DNA from 3 places in the Solibacillus sp. FSL H8-0523 genome. Region 2 is predicted to be linked to each of the others. Evidence: a T-box and tRNA genes for the amino acid it is inferred to sense, from the RefSeq annotation. Region 2 holds a T-box; the other regions hold tRNA genes.
What was found. A T-box is a leader RNA that pairs with one kind of tRNA and senses whether it is charged. The one in region 2 lies ahead of trpS (tryptophan--tRNA ligase), so its partner is inferred to be a tRNA-Trp.

Region 1 (7,767 bases), 850 kb from region 2:
AACGATTCATGAAAGACTGAAAGAGCGCGGTGAACCAGCAGGGGCATGGTGCTTCGAGCAAACGGATACATGTTTGGTAGCTTACGAAAAATATAACTTTGGTAGCAAGATTGACGCAGAGAATAAGAGTGTCGAGGCTATTGTCGATTTTATTATGAATGAAATCCAACAGGCTCGTTCATATCAAATAAAATAGTGTCACTTCAAAAGTGAAAAAAGGGAATAGTAGGTACTAATTACAACAAAATTACCACCAAAAAAGTGAAGACATAATTATGTAAGAGGTTATTCATATTATTGAAATTGAATAGATTTACACCACCCAGTACTTTTTTTATCAATCGATTAAGTGAATCTCTAACGAAGTACTATGTTCATTTTTAGCAATTATGAATAGCTGTATGAATTGAAACTAAAAACCCCACTCTATTGATCAAGATATATTTAATGTTTTCATAAAGTTTTTTTAAAATGGCCTTTATATAGAAGAAACACGCTATATTTATTAGTTTTAGTCAGGCTATAAAATAAAAAAATACCTTTCTAATAATTTTTTGATAAAAAGTGTTGACGTTTAAGTAGATAGTATTGTAATATATTAATTGTCGCTAAGACGTAATCGAAAAAGACATAAACATCAACTGAATTGCTCAAAAAACTTTTCGAAAAAGTTATTGACAAACAAGGTTGAAAGTGTTAAATTTAAGAGGTCGCCAAAACGACAACAACATGAACCTTGAAAACTGAACAAGCAACGTTAATGAAAAACAAGTTTCTTAAATGAAACAAACAATAGATTTCAACTTTAATTAGTTGGATCGCTAGCAAAGCAAATGAGCTTTCAAACTAACTATTATGGAGAGTTTGATCCTGGCTCAGGACGAACGCTGGCGGCGTGCCTAATACATGCAAGTCGAGCGAATGATTAGAGAAGCTTGCTTCTCTCTGATTTAGCGGCGGACGGGTGAGTAACACGTGGGTAACCTACCCTATAGACTGGGATAACTTCGGGAAACCGGAGCTAATACCGGATAATACTTCGAAACACATGTTTTGAAGTTGAAAGATGGTTTCGGCTATCACTATAGGATGGACCCGCGGCGCATTAGCTAGTTGGTGAGGTAACGGCTCACCAAGGCAACGATGCGTAGCCGACCTGAGAGGGTGATCGGCCACACTGGGACTGAGACACGGCCCAGACTCCTACGGGAGGCAGCAGTAGGGAATCTTCCACAATGGACGAAAGTCTGATGGAGCAACGCCGCGTGAGTGAAGAAGGATTTCGGTTCGTAAAACTCTGTTGCAAGGGAAGAACAAGTAGCGTAGTAACTGGCGCTACCTTGACGGTACCTTGTTAGAAAGCCACGGCTAACTACGTGCCAGCAGCCGCGGTAATACGTAGGTGGCAAGCGTTGTCCGGAATTATTGGGCGTAAAGCGCGCGCAGGTGGTTCCTTAAGTCTGATGTGAAAGCCCCCGGCTCAACCGGGGAGGGTCATTGGAAACTGGGGAACTTGAGTGCAGAAGAGGATAGTGGAATTCCAAGTGTAGCGGTGAAATGCGTAGAGATTTGGAGGAACACCAGTGGCGAAGGCGACTATCTGGTCTGTAACTGACACTGAGGCGCGAAAGCGTGGGGAGCAAACAGGATTAGATACCCTGGTAGTCCACGCCGTAAACGATGAGTGCTAAGTGTTGGGGGGTTTCCGCCCCTCAGTGCTGCAGCTAACGCATTAAGCACTCCGCCTGGGGAGTACGGTCGCAAGACTGAAACTCAAAGGAATTGACGGGGGCCCGCACAAGCGGTGGAGCATGTGGTTTAATTCGAAGCAACGCGAAGAACCTTACCAGGTCTTGACATCCCATTGACCACTGTAGAGATACAGTTTTCCCTTCGGGGACAACGGTGACAGGTGGTGCATGGTTGTCGTCAGCTCGTGTCGTGAGATGTTGGGTTAAGTCCCGCAACGAGCGCAACCCTTGTTCTTAGTTGCCATCATTTAGTTGGGCACTCTAAGGAGACTGCCGGTGATAAACCGGAGGAAGGTGGGGATGACGTCAAATCATCATGCCCCTTATGACCTGGGCTACACACGTGCTACAATGGACGATACAAACGGTTGCCAACCCGCGAGGGGGAGCTAATCCGATAAAATCGTTCTCAGTTCGGATTGTAGGCTGCAACTCGCCTACATGAAGCCGGAATCGCTAGTAATCGTGGATCAGCATGCCACGGTGAATACGTTCCCGGGCCTTGTACACACCGCCCGTCACACCACGAGAGTTTGTAACACCCGAAGTCGGTGAGGTAACCTTTATGGAGCCAGCCGCCGAAGGTGGGATAGATGATTGGGGTGAAGTCGTAACAAGGTAGCCGTATCGGAAGGTGCGGCTGGATCACCTCCTTTCTAAGGATTATTTCGGAAATCTTCTCTTGGAGAAGATACTCATTAACGTTTGCTGTTCAGTTTTGAAGGTTCATTCTTAATTGAATGAGATACTTCAAAAATAAAACCTTTGCTCCTGTCGCTGCGCTATCGTCGCAAGACTGCATGAAGCAAAGTCAACGAAGCGAATCACGAAGTGGTTCAGTGTAGTTGTCTTGTTCTTTGAAAACTGGATAAAACGACATTGATAAGTAATAAACAAACAATAGATCAAGAAATTGGTCGTGCAATATCCTTAAAATCTTAAATCTTCTGATTTAAGTTTAACTTTTGGTTAAGTTAATAAGGGCGCACGGTGGATGCCTTGGCACTAGGAGTCGATGAAGGACGGCACTAACACCGATATGCCTCGGGGAGCTGTAAGTAAGCTTTGATCCGGGGATTTCCGAATGGGGGAACCCACTATCTTTAATCGGATAGTACACTCACGTGAATTCATAGCGTGTTTGAGACAGACGCAGGGAACTGAAACATCTAAGTACCTGCAGGAACAGAAAGAAAATTCGATTCCCTGAGTAGCGGCGAGCGAAACGGGAAGAGCCCAAACCAAAGAGCTTGCTCTTTGGGGTTGTAGGACACTCAATACGGAGTTACAAAAGAATGATTTAGGCGAAGCGACTTGGAAAGGTCCGCAAAATAAGGTAAAAGCCCTGTAGCCCAAAAGTTATTCCCTCCTGAGTGGATCCTGAGTACGGCGGAACACGTGAAATTCCGTCGGAATCCGGGAGGACCATCTCCCAAGGCTAAATACTACCTAGTGACCGATAGTGAACCAGTACCGTGAGGGAAAGGTGAAAAGCACCCCGGAAGGGGAGTGAAATAGATCCTGAAACCGTGTGCCTACAAGTAGTTAGAGCCCGTTAATGGGTGATAGCGTGCCTTTTGTAGAATGAACCGGCGAGTTACGATTACGTGCGAGGTTAAGTTGAGAAGACGGAGCCGCAGCGAAAGCGAGTCTGAATAGGGCGAATTAGTACGTGGTCGTAGACCCGAAACCAGGTGATCTACCCATGTCCAGGGTGAAGGTGAGGTAACACTTACTGGAGGCCCGAACCCACGCACGTTGAAAAGTGCGGGGATGAGGTGTGGGTAGCGGAGAAATTCCAATCGAACCTGGAGATAGCTGGTTCTCTCCGAAATAGCTTTAGGGCTAGCCTCGTGATTGAGAATACTGGAGGTAGAGCACTGTTTGGACTAGGGGGGCATCTCGCTTTACCGAATTCAGACAAACTCCGAATGCCAGATATTTATACACGGGAGTCAGACTGCGAGTGATAAGATCCGTAGTCAAGAGGGAAACAGCCCAGACCACCAGCTAAGGTCCCAAAGTAATCGTTAAGTGGAAAAGGATGTGGCGTTGCTTAGACAACCAGGATGTTGGCTTAGAAGCAGCCATCATTTAAAGAGTGCGTAATAGCTCACTGGTCGAGTGACGCTGCGCCGAAAATGTATCGGGGCTAAACGATTCACCGAAGCTGTGGATGCATCCGTATGGATGCGTGGTAGGAGAGCGTTCTAAGGGCGTTGAAGTCAGACCGGAAGGACTGGTGGAGCGCTTAGAAGTGAGAATGCCGGTATGAGTAGCGAAAGACGGGTGAGAATCCCGTCCACCGTATGACTAAGGTTTCCTGAGGAAGGCTCGTCCGCTCAGGGTTAGTCGGGACCTAAGCCGAGGCCGATAGGCGTAGGCGATGGACAACAGGTTGATATTCCTGTACCACCTCCTCACCGTTTGAGAAATGGGGGGACGCAGTAGGATAGGGTAAGCACGCCGTTGGTTGCGCGTGTTCAAGCAGTAAGGTGTGTATGTAGGCAAATCCGCATACTTTAACATTGAGCTGTGATGACGAGTCCGTATGGACGAAGTTCCTGATTTCACACTGCCAAGAAAAGCCTCTATCGAGGTGAGAGGTGCCCGTACCGCAAACCGACACAGGTAGTCGAGGAGAGAATCCTAAGGTGTGCGAGAGAACTCTCGTTAAGGAACTCGGCAAAATGACCCCGTAACTTCGGGAGAAGGGGTGCTCTGTTAGCGTGCAAGCGTGAGAGAGCCGCAGTGAATAGGCCCAGGCGACTGTTTAGCAAAAACACAGGTCTCTGCAAAACCGTAAGGTGACGTATAGGGGCTGACGCCTGCCCGGTGCTGGAAGGTTAAGAGGAGTGGTTAGCGCAAGCGAAGCTGCGAATTGAAGCCCCAGTAAACGGCGGCCGTAACTATAACGGTCCTAAGGTAGCGAAATTCCTTGTCGGGTAAGTTCCGACCCGCACGAAAGGCGTAACGATCTGGGCACTGTCTCAACGAGAGACTCGGTGAAATTATAGTACCTGTGAAGATGCAGGTTACCCGCGACAGGACGGAAAGACCCCGTGGAGCTTTACTGTAGCCTGATATTGAATTTTGGTACAACTTGTACAGGATAGGTAGGAGCCAGAGATCCCGGAGCGCCAGCTTCGGAGGAGGCGTCAGTGGGATACTACCCTGGTTGTATTGAACTTCTAACCCATGCCCCTTAGCGGGGTAGGAGACAGTGTCAGGCGGACAGTTTGACTGGGGCGGTCGCCTCCTAAAGAGTAACGGAGGCGCCCAAAGGTTCCCTCAGAATGGTTGGAAATCATTCGTAGAGTGTAAAGGCATAAGGGAGCTTGACTGCGAGACCTACAAGTCGAGCAGGGTCGAAAGACGGGCTTAGTGATCCGGTGGTTCCGCATGGAAGGGCCATCGCTCAACGGATAAAAGCTACCCCGGGGATAACAGGCTTATCTCCCCCAAGAGTCCACATCGACGGGGAGGTTTGGCACCTCGATGTCGGCTCATCGCATCCTGGGGCTGTAGTCGGTCCCAAGGGTTGGGCTGTTCGCCCATTAAAGCGGTACGCGAGCTGGGTTCAGAACGTCGTGAGACAGTTCGGTCCCTATCCGTCGTGGGCGTAGGAAATTTGAGAGGAGCTGTCCTTAGTACGAGAGGACCGGGATGGACACACCGCTGGTGTACCAGTTGTTCTGCCAAGAGCATCGCTGGGTAGCTATGTGTGGACGGGATAAGTGCTGAAAGCATCTAAGCATGAAGCCCCCCTCAAGATGAGATTTCCCATTACGCAAGTAAGTAAGACCCCTGAAAGACGATCAGGTAGATAGGTTCGAGGTGGAAGCGCAGTGATGTGTGGAGCTGACGAATACTAATCGGTCGAGGACTTAACCACAATTTATGAACATCAATGAAACGTTTATCCAGTTTTGAAAGAATAAATTCTTTCAACTTAATAAGTGAAGTGACGATGGCAAAGAGGTCACACCTGTTCCCATACCGAACACAGAAGTTAAGCTCTTTAGCGCCGATGGTAGTTGGGGGTTTCCCCCTGTGAGAGTAGGACGTCGCTTCGCTTATTTTTTAATGCTCTAAATGCTCTGATAAGTATTTTATGTCGGAGGGGTAGCGAAGTGGCTAAACGCGGCGGACTGTAAATCCGCTCCTTAGGGTTCGGCGGTTCGAATCCGTCCCCCTCCACCATTTATTTATAGGGGCATAGTTTAAAGGTAGAACTACGGTCTCCAAAACCGTCAGTGTGGGTTCAATTCCTACTGCCCCTGCCAATTTCAAATAAATACAATAATTATAATGGCGGTTGTGGCGAAGTGGTTAACGCACCGGATTGTGATTCCGGCATTCGTGGGTTCAATTCCCATCAGTCGCCCCATTTATTTTAATAAATAACTTATTGTTGGGGTATAGCCAAGCGGTAAGGCAACGGATTTTGATTCCGTCATGCCCTGGTTCGAATCCAGGTTCCCCAGCCATTCTCTTTTAATAAAGAGCCATTAGCTCAGTTGGTAGAGCATCTGACTTTTAATCAGAGGGTCGAAGGTTCGAGTCCTTCATGGCTCACCAGTTTTTTATAAAATTACATAACTTGTCAGTATAAAAATATCTTGCATTTTTGCGGAAGTAGTTCAGTGGTAGAACACCACCTTGCCAAGGTGGGGGTCGCGAGTTCGAACCTCGTCTTCCGCTTCAAATATGCCGGGGTGGCGGAACTGGCAGACGCACAGGACTTAAAATCCTGCGGTGAGTGATCACCGTGCCGGTTCGATTCCGGCCCTCGGCACCATTTTTACGCGCTCGTAGCTCAATTGGATAGAGCATCTGACTACGAATCAGAAGGTTGTAGGTTCAAGTCCTGTCGAGCGCACCAATATATGTTTTGACAAATTCGGAATGTAGCTCAGCTTGGTAGAGCACTTGGTTTGGGACCAAGGGGTCGTAGGTTCGAATCCTGTCATTCCGACCATTTTATGGGGCCTTAGCTCAGCTGGGAGAGCGCCTGCCTTGCACGCAGGAGGTCAGCGGTTCGATCCCGCTAGGCTCCACCAATTTTTTCATAACTTTATATGGCTGCCTAGCTCAGCTGGCTAGAGCATTCGGTTCATACCCGAAAGGTCGTGGGTTCGACTCCCTCGGCAGCCATCTTTATTTCGGAGGTATACCCAAGTTCGGCTGAAGGGATCGGTCTTGAAAACCGACAGGCGGGTAACACCGCGCGGGGGTTCGAATCCCTCTACCTCCTCCATTTTAATTTCATAAGTTTTAATAGTATTGTCGCGGGGTGGAGCAGTGGTAGCTCGTCGGGCTCATAACCCGAAGGTCACAGGTTCAAGTCCTGTCCCCGCAACCAAATGGTCCCGTGGTGTAGCGGTTAACATGCCTGCCTGTCACGCAGGAGATCGCCGGTTCGATCCCGGTCGGGACCGCCATTTTTTGTGGGTTTGTAGCTCAGTTGGTAGAGCATTAGATTGAAGCTCTAAGTGTCGGCGGTTCGATTCCGTCCAAACCCACCATTTGCGGGTGTAGTTTAGTGGTAAAACCTCAGCCTTCCAAGCTGATGTTGTCGGTTCGATTCCGATCACCCGCTCCAGTTTTATTTGGGGCCTATAGCTCAGCTGGTTAGAGCGCACGCCTGATAAGCGTGAGGTCGATGGTTCGAGTCCATTTAGGCCCACCATATAATTGTTCCGAAGTAGCTCAGTTGGTAGAGCATCCGGCTGTTAACCGGCAGGTCGCAGGTTCGAGTCCTGCCTTCGGAGCCATGGCCCGTTGGTCAAGCGGTTAAGACACCGCCCTTTCACGGCGGTAACACGAGTTCGATTCTCGTACGGGTCATTCACAGGCGTATAGCAGAGGCTATGCGCTTTTTTCTTTTGCTAAGAATAATTGTCGGTAAAAATGGTAGAACCAAAGTCGCCCATTCGGGGGGTGTCTTTGGTTCTTTTTTGTTAAAGGAGCAAGCTCATATAAATTATTTACAAATTGTCCATCAATCCACAAA
Region 2 (7,767 bases):
ACTTTCAAGCATCAAAATATAGTTACCATGCGTAAGTTGCACTTCTTCGCCGTCTTCACCCTTAATTTTAGGGAATTCTAAATCGGCATTATTTAATGCACTAAATGTTGTACTTGCTGAAGACGATACTTCCGACATTTGTGCTAGTAGCTCTTCTTTATCCGCAGATAATACATGCGGACGACCTAAGTTAATTTCTTTTAAGCTTTGTTTGAATTGCTCAAGTGGCTCATAGCTTTCTACATAGCTTGTTAACGTTGCTTCATCTAAACCTAACACTTCCGGAATAATGAACGACCATGTTGCACCTACTTTAGAAGCAACTGAACGTACACGCCCGTCTAAATCCTGATACATACTATTCGTCGTATCTTGGTCGTGTTTTAAATGTGAATACACATATAATTTACGAAGGCGCTCAAATAATTGATTGCTAAATTGAATTGTTTTATATAAGCTTTCCGCGCTTTCTGCAACTTTGCCTTTAAAGTTAGCTGCTTGTTCTGATAGCTTTTCTACGTCTTTTAATTCCGCTTCCCAAGCTGCATCGGACTCAAAAATTGATGTTAAGTCCCATGTTAAATGCTCTGGTACTTCTGAACGCGTGATTTGTTTTGTCATTAGTAATTTCCCCCTACCCTTACTATTCCGAAATTCGAAATTATAAGTCTATTTAAACAATTTAACTATCCAATTGCAACCAATTCGTCATAGAGGACATCAATTAATTGCTTTTTTTCGATTTTTTCGTGGACATGCTGAATATTTAATTGCTTTAACAACTTTAAATAATACGCCACTTCCTCATTCCGCTCAACGGTCGCTTTTAGTTTCGCCCACTGCAAAAAATAATCAATCGCATTTGTATTCATCGACTGTGGCGTTAATGCATGACACTTCAAAAAATAAAATAGCTGTACTTGCCATTCTATGCAATAGTCATCAAAAGCATTCGTATTTTTTACGGGAATACCAAGAAAAATCGGCAAATTGGTAGTCGTTAGCTTAAGTTCATAAATAGCCCGTAAAAAGGGATCCTTCACACCTCGCTTACTAAGGAGTAGACGCGGGGGCAAATAGCTTTCACGGAAATATAGGAGTTTTGTGAATAGGAATTCAAATTTAGTACGAGAAATTTTTGTTGGAATTAACAATGGAAAGCGTTGGTTCGCTAGTGGGATGCAATTAATAGATGCCAAATATTGCGTTTTGTGTACATGCAGTAAGTTGCTGTAATAATAGAAAGTTTTACTCGCCACATCATACGTGATTAAATAACGCTGGCCATTATTTTGCATCATGTACTGCGCGAGTGTATGATTCAAGGTGATTTTTTGAATGCCGAGTCCATTCTTTTTCCGTTGCGGCGTATGGAGTATCCAAATAGGTGTAATCTTGGCACGGATATAGCCAAGAGTTCGCTCCAGGAAAATTTCTGGCTGTAAATTACTGCACTGAAATTCAATTGCGAATTGGCGATTGACGTATTCAATTAGTAGATCTGGACGTTGTTTGATTTGCGGGAGGTAAGGTTCTAATTGCGGGGACAGTGCTAAACGTTCGAAAAACTCATACAAATGCTGTTTGCCTAAAAGATGTGTTTGTGATTCTCGCTCCGAAAACAGCGCCTCGCAGTCACTTTGCTGAAAATGCGAAAAATGCGGAATCCGAATTTGTCCGATTTTTAATTGCAGGGGCTCCTGACATTGTGGACAGAAAAATTGTTGCTGTTGCCGAAGTCGCTGTAATTCTTCTCGTGAAAATTGTCGATGCAATTGCACGAGCTCTTTTTGTTCATTATGCGCAACTAACATGGATTTCACCTCTTTTAACTAATCGTAGCGAGTGTCCCGCGCACAATCAACTTACAACAAGTAACTCTTGGAAAACTGTCGATTTCAAAGCACGAAAAAAGACTACCTAAAATTCAGGTAGCCTTGTATGTTAGAAATAACTTATAATCGTTTCGAAACAGTCTTCTGGAATGATTTTTTCCGCGTATTCCTCTAAACGGTGAACGGTCATTTTTGAAGCTGCTAAATATTCACTACATAAGGCAATGACATTACGTGCCTCAGCTTGCTCTAAATGCTGTAAATCGACAAATAAATAATAGTAGTCATCCCATTTATAAAGCGCTGATGGTACATCAATCTGAGCTGCGCGCTCGGCCAGTGGTAATAATTCATCGATATCTTTAAAGCGGAAGCGTGCATTTTCAAGCACTTCTTCTTCTTTGCTTGCCTTACCACCAATTGCGTTGAAAATCGATTCTTCCATTTCATTTAACTGATCTGCTATATGAAGGTCATCCTCAAACGAACCAATCATCGATGAAGTTTCAGAGTCATTGTTGACCGCTGCACGTGTGACAACCACTTCCAAACCACTTTCTGATGCATTAATATGAATCCAAATTGGACCATCTAAATCGAAGTAATCATCTGTATTAACTTCGCCAATGACATCCCAAAAAAGTTCTTCCCCTTTTGCGCGATTGTACCAAATCTCTTCACGCGTATATCCGCGATCCTCGATATCACTATACGTAATAAATAATTTTAACGTATTATCATTAATGCGTTCGATGTCCATTAGACCTCAACTCCCTTCACAGTCATTGTATAGAACGTCATGATTCCTTACAATATTATACAACACGGAAATCTATTGCATCATAACTTTATTACTTTTTCATACATGAAAGTAACTATAAATCTATTGTATGATGGAATGCTTTAAAATGAAAAGAAAAAACATTATCCACAATAAATATTTCGAATAATTGCAATTGTATTGTACTTATTGCTTTAATTCAAGTAACAAACTTGCTTAACTTTAGTATACGTAAAAATGATTAAAGTATTTGGACATTTGACAATAATAAACGCGCTAAAGTGCCCTTTTAGTCTGGACAATAAAAAAAGATGTTACAATCGCTTATTCGCAGCCGTAACATCAGAAATCGCGCTTATTTAGTTAACCATGCGTTGTGCTTCCTGTAACTGATACGCTCTTACTTTACGAGGTAAGAATCGACGAATTTCATCTTCGTTATAACCAACTTGAAGTCGTTTTTCATCTAAAATGATTGGACGACGTAACAGACCTGGATATTCTTGAATTAATTCGTATAAACGTTGTAATGGTAATGTTTCAACATCAACGTTTAATTTTTGGAAGATTTTCGAACGCGTTGAGATGATCTCGTCTGTGCCATCTTCTGTCATTCGTAAAATTTCTTTAATTTCGCTAATTGTTAAAGGTTCTGAGAAAATATTGCGCTCAGTATATGGAATGTCATGCTCCTCTAACCATGCTTTCGCTTTGCGACATGAAGTACAACTTGGTGAAGTAAATAATGTTACTAACATTGATCTCACTTCCTCTCTAATTGATTCAATTCAATTGCTATAAGTGTCTTCTTTAATAAGAAGCAGAATGTATAAATAAATACTTAGTTTAGAATTAATTTAATTTAAGATTCTCTTCTTATTATACATGAATTACGCATGTTTGAATACACTTTGTCAATAAATAAATGGGGTTTAGCCGCAATAAATATGACATTTTTATCTCGAAAATACAAGTATTCCTTTTCAATCGATCATAACTAATAATTACCCAGAAAATTCTAGACCGAAACGTCTACTAAAAAGATAATCATTCTCATTTAAAAATATTAATTGAGAAAATAGTTGGACAATTTCACATAAAATGCATGCATTTAGACGGATTCCTACTACTCTTCCCATTTTGTCCTCTTTTTATTCGAAAATTTTATGTAAAATGATTGCGTTTATTTCGTCAGTTGCGATATAATCACTTTCAAGATTAAGAAAAACGTTGACGAAGAGTAGTACATTTAAATCCGATGTTAAGAGAGTCTGTGGTTGGTGCAAACAGATCATCGGTTAAATGGAATGGACTTCCGAGTTAGCCTTACGAACGGACATTTACAAGTGGTTCCAGTAGTTTTGCTCGTCGCCTTCACGTTACGAAGAAGAGTGGCCAAATTGGCAAGCTGGGTGGTACCGCGGATTCTAACATCATTCGTCCCTTCTATTATTTAATAATAGAGGACGCATGATGTTTTTTTGTTCTTTAGTTTCACTAAATAACAAAATATCTATAAGGGGGACTTACCTATGACAACTATTTTTTCTGGCGTACAGCCAACAGGTACCATTACATTAGGGAACTATATCGGCGCGATTAAGCAATTCCCAGAACTACAAGAACAAGGCGATGCGATTTACTGTATCGTTGACCAGCACGCGATTACGGTGCCACAAGACCGTTTAGAGCTACGCAAAAACATCCGCTCATTAGCTGCCATGTATATCGCATGTGGTATTGATCCGAAAAAATCAACATTATTCATCCAATCGGAAGTACCAGCTCACGCGCAGGCAGGATGGATGTTACAATGTGTTGCGTCAATCGGAGAATTAGAGCGCATGACACAATTCAAAGATAAATCAGACGGCAAAGAGTCTGTTTCAGCAGCACTATTAACGTACCCACCATTAATGGCGGCGGATATTATTTTATACAACACCGATATCGTGCCAGTTGGCGATGACCAAAAGCAACATATCGAATTAACACGCGATTTAGCAGAGCGTTTCAACAAGCGCTACAATGATGTGTTAACGATTCCAGACATTCACACACCAAAAGAAGGCGCGCGTATTAAATCATTACAAGAACCTACAAAAAAAATGTCAAAATCAGATACAAACACAAAAGCGACAATCCGCTTACTCGATACACCGAAAGAAATCGAAAAGAAAATCAAATCAGCTGTAACCGATTCTGAAGGCATCGTGAAATTTGACGTAGAAAACAAACCAGGCGTTTCGAACTTATTAACAATCGAATCTGCTTTATCAGGCGCTTCTATTGCAGCATTAGAAGCGAAGTATGAAGGGAAAGGCTATGGCGACTTTAAAGCAGGCGTTGCACAAGCCGTTGTCGAGCACTTAACACCCATTCAAGAGCGCTACTACGCATTAATCGATTCTCCAGAATTAGACGATATTTTAGATGAAGGTGCCGAAAAAGCAAACGCCATCGCGTCGAAAACACTTAAGAAAATGGAGAACGCGATGGGCTTAGGCCGTAAACGACGCTAAACATCCCAATGAGTGCCCCGAGCGCTAAATAGAGCTCGGCCCCATGTACAATGTATAGCAGCACAGCATTCCAGGAATAGCCAAGCGTGCGGTAATTTAAATACAAAATCATATTGCTTACAGACATGACACATAGCCCGTAGCAAAATAAAAAAAGTACAAAGCGGGTCAAAAACACCATCCTTTGTACACGATACGAAAAACGAACGCAGCTTAGACTTGGCCGCGTTCGTTTTTTTGATTATCCGTTATATTTTTTAAATAATAAACAAGCGTTATGTCCACCAAAGCCAAGCGAATTACTTAGTGCATAGTCGATATCGGCTTTACGCGCTACATTCGGTACATAATCTAAATCGCATTCTGGATCTTGCTCTTGTATATTCGTTGTTGGTGGTAGAATTCCTTCTTTTAATGCTAACACTGAAAAGATCGCTTCAATCCCACCCGCTGCACCAAGTAAATGCCCGGTCATGCTTTTCGTTGAGCTCATCGCTAATTTATAAGCATGATCACCAAATACCGTTTTCACAGCCTGCGTTTCAAATAAATCATTATACGGTGTACTTGTACCGTGTGCGTTAATATAACCTACTTTTTCAGGTAGCACGCCTGCATCGTTTAACGCCATTTGCATCGCACGTGCCGCTCCTTCGCCGTTTGGTGCTGGCGCTGTAATATGATGTGCATCGGCTGTTGCCCCGTAGCCAACGATTTCTGCATAAATTTTCGCCCCGCGACGCTTTGCATGCTCGTATTCTTCTAAAATTAAAATCCCTGAGCCTTCCCCAATTACAAAACCATCTCGATTTTTATCGAATGGACGTGACGCACTATTCACATCTGGATTTAATGAAAGTGCTGTATTCGCACAAAAGCCTGCTACTGCCATCGTCACAATCGGTGCCTCTGCCCCACCCGTAATCATGACATCCGCATCACCACGCTCAATCACTTTAAACGCATCACCAATCGAGTTTGTTCCTGACGCACAAGCCGTTACCGAGCATGAGTTCACGCCTTTTGCACCTAAATAAATCGACACCTGACCTGATGCCATATCCGGAATCATCATCGGTACAAAGAACGGACTCACACGACGTACCCCGCGCTCTTGGAACGTTAAAAATTGCTGTTCATGCGTTTCCATCCCGCCAATACCCGAACCAATCCACACCCCAACACGCGGTGCCATTTCTTCGGTAATTGTTAAATCCGCATCCTTTGCCGCCATCATCGAAGCTGCAAGCGCATAATGCGTAAAGCGATCCATTTTACGCGCTTCTTTTTTCTCGATATATTCTTCTATTTGAAAGTCCTTCACTTCTGCCGCAACCGATACGGGGAATTTACTCGTATCGACACGTGTCATTGGACCAATACCTGATTTACCCGCAATCACATTTTCCCATGAAGCTTCCGCGCTATTTCCTACAGGAGTAACAGCCCCAATTCCTGTTACGACGACTCTACGTTTTTCCATGTTGAACACCCTTTTCTTCTCTGATTTGATTTATTTCCCCCATTTGATTGCGAGTGCACCCCAAGTTAACCCGCCACCAAATCCAACTAGTACGACGATATCATCATCTTTAATTTTCCCCTCTTGTAAATCATCCACAATCGAAATTCCAATCGATGCGGCAGAGGTATTTCCATATTTATGAATGGTTTTCGACATTTTCTCTTCCGGTAAACCGAGTCGTTCACGCGCCGCTTCCATAATGCGAATATTGGCCTGATGCGGCACTAAATAATCGCAATCATCCTTTGTTAAGCCCGCTTTTTCTAATACATTCACAGCAGACTCACCCATTTGACGCACCGCAAATTTAAACACTTCACGGCCATTCATGAAAATATGATTTTGGCTGTTTAGATAGAGATGCTTACCACCCGTTCCGTCCGCGCCGAGCTCAAACGATAAAATGCCACGCCCCTCTGAAACCTTCCCAATAACCGCCGCACTTGCTCCGTCTCCGAACAACACCGCCGTATTGCGATCAGTCCAATCAACAATTTTCGATAACTTTTCAACACCTACTACTAATATATAATCATAGCTATTACTCTCAATAAACTGTTTGGCAATCGTCGTTGCATAAATAAAACCCGAGCACGCCGCTGAAATATCCATCGCTGCACAGCCTGTTATGCCTAAACGCTCTTGAATTTGGCATGCTACACTCGGAAAGTTCTGATCCTGTGTTACGGTAGCAACGAGAATCATGCCAATCTGTTGTGGCGTAATTCCAGCATTTTCAATAGCCTGTTTAGCTGCATTATAGGCTAAGTCAGATGTTTCTTCCGTCTCTGCAATATGGCGATTTTCAATGCCTGTTCGTGTACGAATCCATTCATCCGATGTTTCAAAAACCTTTTCATAATCTGCATTACTCACACGTTTTGGTGGAATGTACTTACTTATCCCGATAATTCCTGCGTTCAAATAAACGCCCCCTTTGTGAAAAATCCCCTTTTAATCATTACTAATTATTAGTAGTTGGTACTAATTATAGAGGATAAAAAAGAGAAACTCAACTGTAGATTTTTTTATTATTGTAAAAATTCTATTTTTCTATTTCTAAATATGTATTTAGTCACCTAAATTCCTAATCCACTTTCGCCC
Region 3 (7,767 bases), 1.3 Mb from region 2:
AGAATCGCAAAGCAAAATTATTTAACCCCGTTTCACTCGGCGGTTGATTTAAATAATTTCTTCTCGCTTCAATACGAGCTACCGATTGGGATTTACGATACACATGCAATCGACGGTGCTATCGAAATCGCACTTGGGGATGAGGACACGGGCTACGAAGGCTTAAATAGCCGCTATAATTCCTTACACAACATTTTGTATTCACAAGATGCGCTCGGTGCATTTGGTAGCCCCTTTGTCGATTCAACGCGTACCGCAGTGACAGAACGCACAACCGACGCTCTGCAAATTTTTTATTTACAGCCTTCTCTTTCTACAGAGAAATCCGAGCAGCTACTAAAGAGCGCGGGCAATATGTTCACGCAAATTAGCGGTGGCGAGTACAAAATAGCGCTATTATCAAAGGATCAACCGACTATTGAATTTTAAGGAGTGTTTCATTTGAGTATTAACTTAGCAGAAGCCGTAAAATTAAAAAGTATTATTACGAAAAAAATTCAGGAACTCAACACTTCGGTGCACCAAGTAACACATGTGGTGATCGAAAAAGGACAAGAACCGAAACAACCTGCATTAACACTTGAAAAACTCGAAACAGACTTAAAGCAACTCCGTTATGATTCACGCAAGCTTGATGCGCTCATTTACCGCGCAAATATTAACAATACCATTACGTTTAACGACGAGGAAATGCCCATCGTGGAATCTATTGAACTTGCTACTCAACTGCGCGCTGAAGCCGCATTTTGTAAAAGGCTAGGCATGGAAGACAAAGAATCGTACTTCCACTCTGTCGGGGACACAATGCTCTACCGTGTTGCGCTGTACGAGCCACTTGACTATTTAAACCGTGCAAACGAGCTTGAAAAACAAGCACATCGCCTATCAAACGCTATCAATGCGAAAAACTACCAAGTTGAAATTGACTTTGATGATGCAAATTATTATTAAGCCCTAGGGCGGTGAGACTCCAACCTAGGTAATAACGAGCACCCCATTTGCAATTTGCAAATTTAACTTAGATCAAACCAATCAACATTTACCTGTTACCTTGTTACCTTTAACCAATGACCAACTATTGTCAAAGCTAACAACTCAATGTACTTTTTGATTTCGCTCGTTATTAAAAGGCCCTCTCGTCACTTCTGTGATAAGAGGGCCTTTGCTTTTAAATTTGTACATCATTGATTTGTTTATCAAGGTCTTCCGTTAACTGACGTGAATTCGGGAAAATAAAAAGGTATGCCGATGAAGCAATTCACGACATACCTTTTTTTTTATCATTTTATTGAACGCCTGGTAAAATGCGTAATGTTTTTTCATCCGCGTCTAAAATCGCATCCACACCTAGTGGAATTGCGATATTTGGTGTACAATGGCCGATTTTGAACCCGGCTACTGTTGGTTTTTGAAGTGGCTTTAAATAGTCAGTAATCATCTGAATAACGTCTTCATAACGATATGTGTCATCTGGCATATTAAAGTCACCAATAACAAAGCCTGCTGCCTGTTCAAGCTTTCGTGCTAAGCGCAGATGATTCATCATATGATCGAGCTGTTCAATCGACTCTCCGATATCCTCCAGCACGAGAATTTTGTTACGTACATCGATTTCAAACTTCGTACCTAATGTCCCTATAATACGATTCAAGTTACCACCCGTTAACCCTCCGCGTACAGCGCCACCCACAATAGTTGTTAGCGGGGCGATACTTTCCGTATACTCGATTTCAATCGGCTGGAAAAGCTGCTGGAACATTTTTTGTGACAATTCATCCAGCTCCCCTTGTGGACTAGAAAGCATCGGTCCATGGAACGTAACTAAATTCGCAAACTCATTTACTTGCGTATGTAAAGCCGTCACATCTGAAAAGCCCCAAATAATTTTCGGATTGTCCTCTAATAATGGGTAGCTAATTTTGTCGACAATACGTGCAATGCCGTAGCCACCTTTTACTAAAAAGATTGCCTTCACTTCCGGGTCTTGCACCATCGCATGAAAATCTGCAATACGCTCTTCGTCTGTTCCTACTAAGTAACCCGCACCGCTCTGAATGGTATTTCCTAATTTATAACGTAAGCCAAGCTGTTCTAGAAATGCAAGCTTGTCTCCTAATGCCTCCTGCTGCAGTGGGCTACTTAAATTCACTAACCCCACGATATCACCTTGTTGTAATCTTGCTGGTCGAATTTTCATTACTTTGACCTCCTTTTGCTACTGTCGTTATTGTATCATAGCGTTTTACGTAAAGCGTATTGCAAATGCTCCCTGGGTGTCCCTATAATAAATAAAATCAATTTCCAATTTAAGGAGTACCTTTACTATGAAATTTCCACCACAAGCATTGCTCGTCTTCGCTACCTTATTATGGGGCGGTAACTTTGTAATCGGACGTGCGGTTGCTGGCGATATTCCGCCGATTACACTTGCATTTCTACGCTGGATTGTCGCCTTTATCATCTTTTTCCCCATTGCCTATAGCCGTACCAAAAAGGAATGGCCAATGCTAAAAAAGCATTTTGGTGCCGTCCTTATTTTAGCATTAACCGGGGTTGCTACATTTAATACGCTCGTTTATATTGGCCTGCATTACACTACGTCCATTAATGCATCCTTAATGAACTCATCAACGCCAATTATTATTTACATACTTAGTTTTATTTTCTTAAAGGAACGTTTAACGAAGTTTCAGTTATTTGGAACACTCTTGTCACTAGCGGGTGTGCTATTCATCATTTCAGGCGGTTTAATGGAAAGCTTACTTGCCTTTTCATTTAACAAAGGGGACCTAATTGTATTAGTCGCTGTCATTTGTTGGAGTGTGTATTCATTACTAATTAAGAAATACGCAGGCAAGCTACCAGGCTACTCAACGTTCTTAGTGACCATTGCACTTGGCGCACTCATGTTACTCCCATTTACCGGATATGAGCTGTTAACGACGTCTCAAGCGATTACTTGGGGTGCTTCTACAATTGGTGCTATTTTCTATGTCGGGATCATTGCCTCGATTGTTGCGTTCCTAAGCTGGAATACGGGCGTTGTCGCATTAGGGGCCAACAAAGCCGGGATCTACTTAAACTTCATTCCAGTGTTTGCGACAATTTTTGCTGTTCTGTTTTTAGATGAACAATTACTCATGGCACAAATTATTGGAGGGATTGCCGTTATTGCCGGAGTATTTATTACGACCATTAAAAAATGAGGAGTGCATTTAAGCACTCCTCATCATTATTTTACACCTGTATAAATCACTGTTACATCTTTGTGATTGTGCAGGGCACTTGCTGGGAAGTCCTCTGTCACTTCACCGCTACGCAGACGATCCATGGCTTCCTGCTTTGATGCACCTGAAATTAATAAAACGACTTTCTTCGCATTCATGATTGTTTGAATACCCATTGTAATGGCATATGTTGGCACTTCATCGATTGAATTGAAATAAATTTTATTCGCATCACGTGTCGACTCTGTCAGTTCTACAACATTTGTCCCTAATGTAAATGGTGTACCTGGCTCATTAAAACCAATATGTCCGTTTATGCCAATACCTAATAGCTGAATATCAACACCACCAGCTGCCTCAATCATCTCATCATAGTGCGCGGCAGCCGCTTGTAAGTCCGCTGTATCCCCTTTTGGCACATGGATATTCTCACGCTTCATATCAACGTGATTAAATAGATTTTGATCCATATAGTAATGGTAGCTCGCTTCATTTGTAGGATTAATCCCAACGTATTCATCTAAGTTGTAAGACTGTGCCTGTTCAAATGAAATTTCTCCAGCTTGATACGCCTCAACTAGTTCTTTATAAAAGCCTTCTGGTGTCCCACCTGTTGCTAAACCTAATACCATTTTTGGATTGTGCTTTAATTCCGCTTTAAACATATCCGCCGCAAGCTTGCTCATTTCCTCGTAATTTGCTGCTTCAATCCATTTTAAATTTACTACTGCATTCATTCCATTACCTTCTTTCATCTATTCATAATTTCAGTTATTTAAATTAAATTCGTTAAATCCATTTCTCACATCATCATGTCAATTCTAAAGTAATTCTTTCTAACATGCTATAAAAAAACACGTAGTATTTCAGTTAAAAACACAATTATTCTGTTTGTAAAGGAGATTTTCTGTTTCAATCTCTATTTGAAGGAAACTCCAATAAAAAAAGACCCCTAGTATAAATACTAGAAGTCTTCATTTGATAAGGTTTTTGGCAATTCACCTTATCGATCTGATACCGATAGTCGGGGTCGAACCGACACTCCCGAAGGAACCGGATTTTGAGTCCGGCGCGTCTGCCAATTCCGCCATATCGGCAAGAAAATGGGTATAAAAAAAATCGGCTTAACCGATTTGATCTAAAAAATATGGAGGCGGCAACCGGATTTGAACCGGTGGTAGAGGTGTTGCAGACCTGTGCCTTACCACTTGGCTATGCCGCCATATTTGGAGCGGAAGACGAGGTTCGAACTCGCGACCCCCACCTTGGCAAGGTGGTGTTCTACCACTGAACTACTTCCGCAAAAATGGCTGGGGAACCTGGATTCGAACCAGGGCATGACGGAATCAAAATCCGTTGCCTTACCGCTTGGCTATACCCCAAAAATTTCATATTTATTATATTAAGAATGGGGCGACTGATGGGAATTGAACCCACGAATGCCGGAATCACAATCCGGTGCGTTAACCACTTCGCCACAACCGCCACTATCATATAATTTTACTTCTTAAACCTAAATAAAGAATGGGGCGACTGATGGGAATTGAACCCACGAATGCCGGAATCACAATCCGGTGCGTTAACCACTTCGCCACAACCGCCATTATACTTATTTGAATCTTAAAATGGCAGGGGCAGTAGGAATCGAACCCACACTGACGGTTTTGGAGACCGTAGTTCTACCTTTAAACTATGCCCCTGTAAAGATATGGTGGAGGGGGACGGATTCGAACCGCCGAACCCTAAGGAGCGGATTTACAGTCCGCCGCGTTTAGCCACTTCGCTACCCCTCCAGGGTAATGGTGCCGGCGAAAGGAGTCGAACCCTCGACCTACTGATTACAAGTCAGTTGCTCTACCAACTGAGCTACACCGGCAACATATATGGTGGGTTTGGACGGAATCGAACCGCCGACACTTAGAGCTTCAATCTAATGCTCTACCAACTGAGCTACAAACCCACGTATGTAATAATTAAAAAAATGGCGGTCCCGACCGGGATCGAACCGGCGATCTCCTGCGTGACAGGCAGGCATGTTAACCGCTACACCACGGGACCATTTGGTTGCGGGGATAGGACTTGAACCTATGACCTTCGGGTTATGAGCCCGACGAGCTACCACTGCTCCACCCCGCGACAATACTATTTAATTAAATGGTGGAGGATGACGGGCTCGAACCGCCGACCCCCTGCTTGTAAGGCAGGTGCTCTCCCAGCTGAGCTAATCCTCCATGCTGGATATAAAAAATATAAATGGTGACCCGTACGGGATTCGAACCCGTGTTACCGCCGTGAAAGGGCGGTGTCTTAACCACTTGACCAACGGGCCATACTAAATTGCCTGGCGGAGAGTAAGGGAGTCGAACCCTTGATACAGTGTTACCCGCATACACGATTTCCAATCGTGCTCCTTCGGCCTCTCGGACAACTCTCCAAGATTTAGATGGCTCCGAAGGCAGGACTCGAACCTGCGACCTGCCGGTTAACAGCCGGATGCTCTACCAACTGAGCTACTTCGGAATAATTATATACTAGCCTAGCGACGTCCTACTCTCACAGGGGGAAACCCCCAACTACCATCGGCGCTAAAGAGCTTAACTTCCGTGTTCGGTATGGGAACGGGTGTGACCTCTTTGCCATCATCACTAGACTATTCGAAAGACATTATTTATTATATTATGTATAACTTATTCAGTCAAGCATTTTTTAATATTTTTATTCTTTCAAAACTGGATAAACGGTTCATTGATGTTCATAAATTGTGGTTAAGTCCTCGACCGATTAGTATTCGTCAGCTCCACACATCACTGCGCTTCCACCTCGAACCTATCTACCTGATCGTCTTTCAGGGGTCTTACTTACTTGCGTAATGGGAAATCTCATCTTGAGGGGGGCTTCATGCTTAGATGCTTTCAGCACTTATCCCGTCCACACATAGCTACCCAGCGATGCTCTTGGCAGAACAACTGGTACACCAGCGGTGTGTCCATCCCGGTCCTCTCGTACTAAGGACAGCTCCTCTCAAATTTCCTACGCCCACGACGGATAGGGACCGAACTGTCTCACGACGTTCTGAACCCAGCTCGCGTACCGCTTTAATGGGCGAACAGCCCAACCCTTGGGACCGACTACAGCCCCAGGATGCGATGAGCCGACATCGAGGTGCCAAACCTCCCCGTCGATGTGGACTCTTGGGGGAGATAAGCCTGTTATCCCCGGGGTAGCTTTTATCCGTTGAGCGATGGCCCTTCCATGCGGAACCACCGGATCACTAAGCCCGTCTTTCGACCCTGCTCGACTTGTAGGTCTCGCAGTCAAGCTCCCTTATGCCTTTACACTCTACGAATGATTTCCAACCATTCTGAGGGAACCTTTGGGCGCCTCCGTTACTCTTTAGGAGGCGACCGCCCCAGTCAAACTGTCCGCCTGACACTGTCTCCTACCCCGCTAAGGGGCATGGGTTAGAAGTTCAATACAACCAGGGTAGTATCCCACTGACGCCTCCTCCGAAGCTGGCGCTCCGGGATCTCTGGCTCCTACCTATCCTGTACAAGTTGTACCAAAATTCAATATCAGGCTACAGTAAAGCTCCACGGGGTCTTTCCGTCCTGTCGCGGGTAACCTGCATCTTCACAGGTACTATAATTTCACCGAGTCTCTCGTTGAGACAGTGCCCAGATCGTTACGCCTTTCGTGCGGGTCGGAACTTACCCGACAAGGAATTTCGCTACCTTAGGACCGTTATAGTTACGGCCGCCGTTTACTGGGGCTTCAATTCGCAGCTTCGCTTGCGCTAACCACTCCTCTTAACCTTCCAGCACCGGGCAGGCGTCAGCCCCTATACGTCACCTTACGGTTTTGCAGAGACCTGTGTTTTTGCTAAACAGTCGCCTGGGCCTATTCACTGCGGCTCTCTCACGCTTGCACGCTAACAGAGCACCCCTTCTCCCGAAGTTACGGGGTCATTTTGCCGAGTTCCTTAACGAGAGTTCTCTCGCACACCTTAGGATTCTCTCCTCGACTACCTGTGTCGGTTTGCGGTACGGGCACCTCTCACCTCGATAGAGGCTTTTCTTGGCAGTGTGAAATCAGGAACTTCGTCCATACGGACTCGTCATCACAGCTCAATGTTAAAGTATGCGGATTTGCCTACATACACACCTTACTGCTTGAACACGCGCAACCAACGGCGTGCTTACCCTATCCTACTGCGTCCCCCCATTTCTCAAACGGTGAGGAGGTGGTACAGGAATATCAACCTGTTGTCCATCGCCTACGCCTATCGGCCTCGGCTTAGGTCCCGACTAACCCTGAGCGGACGAGCCTTCCTCAGGAAACCTTAGTCATACGGTGGACGGGATTCTCACCCGTCTTTCGCTACTCATACCGGCATTCTCACTTCTAAGCGCTCCACCAGTCCTTCCGGTCTGACTTCAACGCCCTTAGAACGCTCTCCTACCACGCATCCATACGGATGCATCCACAGCTTCGGTGAATCGTTTAGCCCCGATACATTTTCGGCGCAGCGTCACTCGACCAG

Region 1: it has a tRNA-Trp gene. The T-box ahead of trpS (tryptophan--tRNA ligase) is inferred to sense a tRNA for this amino acid. The anticodon was not compared.
Region 3: it has a tRNA-Trp gene. The T-box ahead of trpS (tryptophan--tRNA ligase) is inferred to sense a tRNA for this amino acid. The anticodon was not compared.

Annotation. Positions count from the first base shown of each region.
Region 1 is NZ_CP150291.1:3,968,088-3,975,854, reverse strand. It holds gene NSQ62_RS19995 (AAA family ATPase) at 1-196, shown strand, start outside; rRNA gene NSQ62_RS19990 (16S ribosomal RNA) at 853-2,407, shown strand; rRNA gene NSQ62_RS19985 (23S ribosomal RNA) at 2,719-5,646, shown strand; rRNA gene rrf (5S ribosomal RNA) at 5,712-5,827, shown strand; tRNA gene NSQ62_RS19975 (tRNA-Tyr) at 5,871-5,954, shown strand; tRNA gene NSQ62_RS19970 (tRNA-Trp) at 5,964-6,037, shown strand; tRNA gene NSQ62_RS19965 (tRNA-His) at 6,066-6,141, shown strand; tRNA gene NSQ62_RS19960 (tRNA-Gln) at 6,167-6,241, shown strand; tRNA gene NSQ62_RS19955 (tRNA-Lys) at 6,257-6,332, shown strand; tRNA gene NSQ62_RS19950 (tRNA-Gly) at 6,384-6,455, shown strand; tRNA gene NSQ62_RS19945 (tRNA-Leu) at 6,464-6,552, shown strand; tRNA gene NSQ62_RS19940 (tRNA-Arg) at 6,560-6,636, shown strand; tRNA gene NSQ62_RS19935 (tRNA-Pro) at 6,656-6,732, shown strand; tRNA gene NSQ62_RS19930 (tRNA-Ala) at 6,739-6,814, shown strand; tRNA gene NSQ62_RS19925 (tRNA-Met) at 6,835-6,908, shown strand; tRNA gene NSQ62_RS19920 (tRNA-Ser) at 6,919-7,011, shown strand; tRNA gene NSQ62_RS19915 (tRNA-Met) at 7,042-7,116, shown strand; tRNA gene NSQ62_RS19910 (tRNA-Asp) at 7,120-7,195, shown strand; tRNA gene NSQ62_RS19905 (tRNA-Phe) at 7,204-7,279, shown strand; tRNA gene NSQ62_RS19900 (tRNA-Gly) at 7,283-7,356, shown strand; tRNA gene NSQ62_RS19895 (tRNA-Ile) at 7,367-7,443, shown strand; tRNA gene NSQ62_RS19890 (tRNA-Asn) at 7,453-7,528, shown strand; tRNA gene NSQ62_RS19885 (tRNA-Glu) at 7,530-7,601, shown strand; gene NSQ62_RS19880 (GNAT family N-acetyltransferase) at 7,623-7,767, opposite strand, start outside.
Region 2 is NZ_CP150291.1:671,905-679,671, reverse strand. It holds gene pepF (oligoendopeptidase F) at 1-621, opposite strand, end outside; gene NSQ62_RS03085 (competence protein CoiA family protein) at 687-1,814, opposite strand; gene mecA (adaptor protein MecA) at 1,945-2,595, opposite strand; gene spxA (transcriptional regulator SpxA) at 2,976-3,374, opposite strand; T-box leader at 3,838-4,064, shown strand; gene trpS (tryptophan--tRNA ligase) at 4,149-5,138, shown strand; gene fabF (beta-ketoacyl-ACP synthase II) at 5,380-6,621, opposite strand; gene NSQ62_RS03060 (beta-ketoacyl-ACP synthase III) at 6,652-7,587, opposite strand.
Region 3 is NZ_CP150291.1:3,555,022-3,562,788, forward strand. It holds gene NSQ62_RS17795 (phenylalanine--tRNA ligase beta subunit-related protein) at 1-429, shown strand, start outside; gene NSQ62_RS17800 (hypothetical protein) at 433-951, shown strand; gene NSQ62_RS17805 (LD-carboxypeptidase) at 1,286-2,197, opposite strand; gene NSQ62_RS17810 (DMT family transporter) at 2,325-3,206, shown strand; gene nagB (glucosamine-6-phosphate deaminase) at 3,233-3,964, opposite strand; tRNA gene NSQ62_RS17820 (tRNA-Leu) at 4,243-4,324, opposite strand; tRNA gene NSQ62_RS17825 (tRNA-Cys) at 4,376-4,449, opposite strand; tRNA gene NSQ62_RS17830 (tRNA-Gly) at 4,455-4,529, opposite strand; tRNA gene NSQ62_RS17835 (tRNA-Gln) at 4,535-4,609, opposite strand; tRNA gene NSQ62_RS17840 (tRNA-His) at 4,637-4,712, opposite strand; tRNA gene NSQ62_RS17845 (tRNA-His) at 4,753-4,828, opposite strand; tRNA gene NSQ62_RS17850 (tRNA-Trp) at 4,854-4,927, opposite strand; tRNA gene NSQ62_RS17855 (tRNA-Tyr) at 4,937-5,020, opposite strand; tRNA gene NSQ62_RS17860 (tRNA-Thr) at 5,028-5,103, opposite strand; tRNA gene NSQ62_RS17865 (tRNA-Phe) at 5,112-5,187, opposite strand; tRNA gene NSQ62_RS17870 (tRNA-Asp) at 5,210-5,285, opposite strand; tRNA gene NSQ62_RS17875 (tRNA-Met) at 5,289-5,363, opposite strand; tRNA gene NSQ62_RS17880 (tRNA-Val) at 5,383-5,458, opposite strand; tRNA gene NSQ62_RS17885 (tRNA-Glu) at 5,482-5,556, opposite strand; tRNA gene NSQ62_RS17890 (tRNA-Ser) at 5,570-5,661, opposite strand; tRNA gene NSQ62_RS17895 (tRNA-Asn) at 5,672-5,747, opposite strand; rRNA gene rrf (5S ribosomal RNA) at 5,762-5,877, opposite strand; rRNA gene NSQ62_RS17905 (23S ribosomal RNA) at 5,989-7,767, opposite strand, start outside.